One region of the Haloleucobacter ellipsoideus genome, then DNA from elsewhere that is predicted to be linked to it. Evidence: riboswitches for the same ligand, from Rfam matches in the RefSeq annotation. Region 1 holds a riboswitch; the other holds the start of a gene.

Region 1 (3,203 bases):
AGGGTACGGCCAATGGCACGGCCACCATTGATGCCAGCTATCAGCGCTTCGCCAATTACAGTGCATCGCAGGATGCGGAAATCCGTGCCGCGCGTATCGTGACCGAGGCGATCAAGACCCAGCTCGTCGGCTATTTCCTGCGCCCGGCGCCTACGGGCAAATAGCCCATGGTTGCCGTGCGCCCCGGCGATGCCGAGGCGGTTCTTGCCCGGCGTGATCCGGGCAAGAATGTCGTGCTCCTTTTCGGCCCGGATATCGGCCTTGTGCGTGAGCGCGCCGATGCGCTGGTGCGCGCTGTCGTGACGGATGCCAGCGATCCCTTCGCCCTTGTGCGTCTGGAGGGGGATGAGCTGTCAGCCGATCCGCGCCGGCTGATTGACGAAACCAGCACCATCGGCCTGTTTGGCGGCGAACGGGTCATCCGGGTTCGGGCTGGCGCGCGCAATATCGTGCCGGCGCTCAAGCCCGTGCTGGAGGGGCCGCCCGGTGCGCTGGTGGTGGTGGAGGCCGCAGACCTCAAGCGGGGCGCGCCCCTGCGCAATCTGTGCGAATCCGCTTCCAACGCGCTCGCCATCGCCTGCTATGCCGATACCCAGCGTGACCTTGCCCGGCTGGTGGACAGCATGCTGGCGGAAGCCGGCCTGACCATAGACCGGGATGCGCGCGAGCTTCTCGTCTCCCTCATCGGGGGGGACAGGCTGGCCTCGCGCGGGGAAATCGCCAAGCTGGCCCTTTATGCCATGGGCAATGGCCGCGTGACGCTGGAGGATGTGCGCGTCATCATCGGTGATGCCTCCGCCCTTGCGCTGGATGATGTCGTCGACTCGGCCCTTTCCGGTGACACGAAAGGCGCGGTGGTGGCGCTGGCAAAGGCCTTTGGCGCTGCCACCCGGCCGGATGCGGTGCTGGGTGCCCTTTTGCGCGGGCTTTCCGCGCTTCACCACATGGCATTGCAGATGGAAGGCGGCCTGAGTGCGGACCGGGTGGTGGAGAAAGCGCGCCCGCAGATCCACTTTTCCCGCCGCCCCAAAATCGAGAAGGCCTTGCGCGCCTTTGGTGCGGAGCGGTGCCTGAAGGCCATGCTGGCGGTGGATGAGGCCATTCTTGCCGCCCGTCGCAATGCCGCTCTCGCCCCCGCGATTTGCGAGCGCACAGTCCTGCAGGTGGCGCAACAGGCGGCCCACCGCCGCGTCTAGCGCCTCTGCGGCAAGACTGCCCTTGCCGCCAGCCATCATGACATGAGATAATGCGGTTTCGGCCTGGGGTGCCGCACCGCGCGGCTGAGATCATACCCATCGAACCTGTCTGGATCATGCCAGCGTAGGGAGGTTGCCGATGAGCGCCAGCTTGTCGTCCCATTCAATATCGTCCCCCCTCTCCGCCCGGAAGGCGCGTCCGCGTGTCGCCATTGTCGGAGCCGGGGTCATGGGCTTGTCCATCGGCTGGCGTCTGGCCCAGGCTGGCTGTGCGGTGGAAATCTTCGATGCCGGCGTGGCCGGCCAGGGCGCCAGCCATGCAGCGGCCGGCATGCTGGCCGCCTGCGCGGAAGTGGAGCCGGGTGAGGAGCGGTTGCTGGATCTGAACCGCGCCAGCCAGAAGCTGTGGCCGCAATTTGCGGCGGATCTGGAAGCCGCCTCCGGCGAAAGCGTCGATCTGCGCACCGAGGGCATCATCACCGTGGGGCTGACTGCGGATGATGGCGCGAAGCTGCGCCACCTCTATACGCTTCAGCAGGCGCTGGGGCTGCCGGTGGAGTGGCTCAATCCGGCCGAGGCCCGTCGCCGTGAGCCGCATCTGGCCACGCGCCTTTCCGGGGCCATTCTCACGCTTGAGGATCATCAGGTCGATAACCGCAAGGTGGTGATCGCCCTGAAGGCGGCCCTCGGGAAGGCCGGCGTGGCACTGCATGAGCATTGCCCGGTGAGCCGGGTGGAGACGGAAGGGGGCCGGGTGCGCGGCATCATTGCCGGGGAACGGCAGGTTGCGGCGGATGTGGTGGTGCTGGCGGCCGGGGCATGGAGCCGGGGCGTGGAGATTGCCCCCGCGCCCGCATTGCCCGTGCGCCCGGTCAAGGGGCAGATGCTGGCGGTGCAGATGGACCCTGAGGCCCCCCTGCTGAACCATGTGGTCTGGGGGCCGGGCATCTATCTCACCCCGCGTCGTGATGGCCGCCTCATTCTGGGCGCGACGACGGAGGAGAAGGGCTTTGACACGCAGATCACGGCCGGCGGGCAGCTGGCCCTGCTGACCCATGCCTGGCGTGTGCTGCCCACCATCGAGGAACTGCCGATCATCGAGCAATGGGTCGGCTTCCGCCCGGGCAGCCGGGATGATGCCCCCATATTGGGGCCAAGCGCGGAGGTGGACGGGCTGGTCTATGCCACGGGCCACCATCGCAATGGCATTCTGCTGCTGCCGGTCACGGCGCAGGCCATTGCCCGTTTCGTGCTGGATGGCGTGCTGGATGATGTGGTGCAGCCCTTTGGCGCGGCCCGTTTCAACCGGCCGGCCGCGGCGGAATGCGTGTGAAGGGAATGTGAAATGGTGTCGCTGAAGGTGAATGGAGCCGAAGAGCAGCTTCAGGTGGCCACGGTGGCAGAGCTGCTTGAGCTGAAGGGCATGTCGCTGGACCAGAAGGGCATCGCCGTGGCGCTGAACAGCGCCGTGGTGCCGCGCCGGACATGGCGCGAGACCCGACTGAAGAATGGCGATGAAATCGAGATCATTACGGCCCGCCAGGGCGGTTGAGACAGGGCAGGACAAAACGTGAGCACGCAGAACGACCCGCTCGTGATTGCCGGGCGGACCTTCAATTCCCGCCTGTTTCTGGGCACGGCGGGCTATCCCAACCAGCAGGTGTTTCTGGATGCGCTGGAGGCTTCGGGAGCGCAGATGGCGACAGCCTCCATCCGCCGCATCTCCCTCTCCGGCTATGAGGAGAGCCTGACGGATCTTCTCACCGGCCGGGTGCATATCCTGCCCAATACCGCCGGCTGCCAGACCGCGAAGGACGCCATCCTCACCGCGGAACTTGCCCGCGAGGCGCTGGAGACGGACTGGGTGAAGCTGGAGGTGATCGGCGATCGCGAGCTGCTCTACCCGAATGTGGAAGAGCTGCTGAAGGCGACGGAAGAGCTGGTCAATCGCGGCTTTGTGGTGCTGCCCTATTGCAATGATGACCCGGTGACCTGCCAGAAGCTGGC
Region 2 (3,203 bases), on a different contig from region 1:
CAGCGGCGTTTCGGTCTTGGAGCCGGCCTGCGTGATGCGCGCGACAAAGCCATCGACAGGGCCGGTCGCGGTTTCGCCCGCGCCCTCCACATCGACCTGCTGAAGCTCGATGACATTGCCATTCTGATCGACCGCCTGCCCGGCAGACTGCGCCATGGCCGGCCCGGATATCATCGCCGCGCCCACAACTGCCCCCATGGCAACGCCACAGAACAGCACAGACCTGTGCAGCAAGTGCCTGTCTAGCGGATCGCCGATCTTGTTCATGTCATCACCTGCACGCCATTGCGCTCAATTAAGAACTATTAAAAAGTAACAGTCTGGTCTTGCAGACGTCGACTACTGCCCTCATAGCAATGGCTTGTGCGAACGGATTGTCTGTTCCTCTTGCGCTTTGACAATTTTTGTCATGATATTGCATCGGATTTCCATATTGAACAGGCCTTGTGCCTGAAATGGACCGCTTCAAAACTACTCTGGGCAGGACACGGCACGCGCAACCGGATGGAGGCGCGCAACGCAGAGAATGCAGCACATGACCTTTCAACCGCGCATGACCTCCTCGATTGAAGGCATCACAATCCTTGAGGATTTGCGCTGGCGGCGCTGGAACGGCGTGGTTGCGGATGTGTGGCATGTACACTGCGCGGCCGGTGCGCGCGGGGAATATATCTCGCACGATGCCCGCCTGTTTGTCGTGCTCGACCAGAGCGAAACGGGCACCCAGGTACGACTGACCGGGCCGGATACCAATCTCAGCGCCAGCCGCGCGCCCCGCCACATGAGCTTCGTGCCCGCCGGCATGCCGCTCTGGTCCCGCATCGAGAAACCGGGCCAGTTGCGCCATCTCGACCTGCATTTCGATATTGACACCCTCTCCCGCCGCCTTGGCGAGGATCTCGATGAGGATGTGCTCTCCACTCCCCGGCTCGATTTCACTGACAACCGCATCCATGGCCTTGCCCGCCTGATCGCGCAGGAGTGCATGGAGCCGGACAGCCGCCATGACCTGTATGGTGACGGGCTGATGCTGGCCCTGTTCATTGACCTTATGAAACTGGGCCCCACCCCGTCCTCGCGCCGTTCCGCTCTCTCCCCCCGGCAGCTCAAGCGGGTACAGGGCTTCATCGAGGACAACTGCATGCGCAACATCCGCATGCAGGAACTGGCGGAACTGACAGAGCTGTCGCAGTCCTATTTCAGCCATGCCTTCAAGGCCGCCACCGGCCTGCCGCCGCACCAGTGGCACATGAAAGTGCGGATGAAGCGCGTGCAGGACATGTTGACGCGCGAAGAGCTTTCGCTGGCAGATATCGCGGCATCCGCCGGCTTTGCCGATCAGGCCCACTTCACCCGCGCCTTCCGCCGCGCCTGCGGCATAACGCCGGCGGCATGGCGGCGGACCCACCGGGGCTGACCCGTCCTTCAGCTTGCGAATGGCCGGGAATCCCAGAAAAATCAGCATTCTGGAACCATTCTCCAAAGCCCGGGTCAAACGTGCGGCGGGTGACAAAGCCCGGGCGATTGCCTACAACAGCCAGACCAAGGGGAGCCCTGCCAAGGGGCTGAGAGACCGCTGGCCCTGCAGCGCGGTGACCCTTCGCACCTGATCCGGATCATGCCGGCGAAGGGATGGGGTTTTTCAGCCAGCCCGGCTTTCTCCCGCCTTCTCGTCGGCCTCACCTTGCTGAGGAAGGAAAACCATGAGCGCGCGCTTCACCGAAACCCTGAGACAGGACAATGCGCAGCTGTGGGCGCAGGCGGTGGACCACCGCTTCGTGCGGGAACTGCTCGACGGCTCCATCGCCAACCCTGTCATGGCACGCTATCTGGTGCAGGATCACCGCTTTCTGGACAGTTTCCTCACCCTGCTGGGCGCCGCCATGGCAACGGCGGACAGTTTCGAGGCGCGGCTGCGCTTTGGCCGCTTTGCCGGCATGGTTTCCAGTGAGGAAAACACCTATTTCCTGCGCGCGTTCGAGGCGCTGGGCGTGGATGAGGCCACCCGGAACAACACACCCGACACCGCACCCACCGCCGGTTTCAAGGCCATCATGCAGGAAGCCGCCACCACCCGCTCCTATGCTGCGGTGCTCTCCGTCCTGAATGTGGCGGAAGGGCTGTATCTGGACTGGGCGGTGAAGGCGAAGCAGCCCCTGCCCGCCAGCTTTGTACATGCCGAATGGATCATCCTGCATGACAACCCGGACTTCCGCGCTTTCGTCGCCTTCCTGCGCGATGAGCTGGACCGGGTGGGGCCGGCGGAGGCTGATGTGAGCCACGATTTCTTCCGCCGTGCTGTCCGTCTGGAGCGTGATTTCTTCGATGCAGCCTATGAGGGCGAGAACTAGACATGGACATTTTCGACCGTCTGAAAGCCGCGGCGGCGGATGACTGGCGCAGCTATGTGGACCATTCCTTCGTCCGCCAATTGGGTGCGGGCACCCTGCCGCAGGACGCCTTCCGCACATATCTGGTGCAGGACTATCTGTTCCTCATCCAGTTCTCCCGCGCCTGGGCGCTGGCGGCCTACAAGAGCCGCACGCTTGAGGATATCCGCGCGGCGCAGGCGGCCCTTGAAGGCATATTGAACGAAACGGAGCTGCATGTGCGCCTGTGCGGGCGCTGGGGGCTTTCCCCGGCCGATATTGCCGCTGCGCCCGAGCATCAGGCCACCATTGCCTATACCCGCTATGTGCTGGATTGCGGGGCGGCCGGAGACCTGCTCGAACTGCATGTGGCGCTGGCTCCCTGCGTCATCGGCTATGCCGAGATTGGCAATGCGCTCACCGCCAATGGACGCGAATTGCCGGGAGATCATCCCTATCGGGAATGGATTCTTGAATATGCGGGTGAGGCCTATCAGGGTGTGGCCTCTGCCGCGCGCCGCCATCTGGATCAACTGGCCGCCCGCTCCATGACAGAACAGCGCTTCAGCGAACTGGCCGCGATCTTCGCCAAGGCCACGCGACTGGAGGCGGACTTCTGGCAAATGGGGCTGGATCTGGGCCGCTGACAACGACGGACCACTGAAAACAGAAAGGCCACACCGGGGCAACGGCGCGGCCTTTTTCTTCATCCACCTGCCCCATGCCTCAGCTTCTGGCATCCTCCAGAATCATCTGCGCGGCCTTTTCGGCAATCATCAGGGTGGGGGAGTTGGTGTTGCCGGAGGTGATGGTCGGCATCACGGAAGCATCGGC

Evidence for each region. A riboswitch is a leader RNA that binds a small molecule or an ion and turns the genes downstream of it on or off. The one in region 1 is predicted to bind thiamine pyrophosphate.
Region 2: it holds a riboswitch for thiamine pyrophosphate, as region 1 does, so the genes downstream of both, ACT6QG_RS05640 (TenA family protein) here and thiO (glycine oxidase ThiO) in region 1, are expected to answer to the same signal.

Annotation. Positions count from the first base shown of each region.
Region 1 covers NZ_JBQWAR010000021.1:245,987-249,189, forward strand. The annotation lists gene lptE (LPS assembly lipoprotein LptE) at 1-164, shown strand, start outside; gene holA (DNA polymerase III subunit delta) at 168-1,196, shown strand; TPP riboswitch at 1,251-1,344, shown strand; gene thiO (glycine oxidase ThiO) at 1,336-2,529, shown strand; gene thiS (sulfur carrier protein ThiS) at 2,542-2,748, shown strand; gene ACT6QG_RS15585 (thiazole synthase) at 2,767-3,203, shown strand, end outside.
Region 2 covers NZ_JBQWAR010000017.1:67,007-70,209, reverse strand. The annotation lists gene ACT6QG_RS05650 (TonB-dependent siderophore receptor) at 1-267, opposite strand, end outside; gene ACT6QG_RS05645 (helix-turn-helix domain-containing protein) at 536-1,417, shown strand; TPP riboswitch at 1,536-1,650, shown strand; gene ACT6QG_RS05640 (TenA family protein) at 1,704-2,351, shown strand; gene ACT6QG_RS05635 (TenA family protein) at 2,354-3,016, shown strand; gene ACT6QG_RS05630 (GMC family oxidoreductase) at 3,096-3,203, opposite strand, start outside.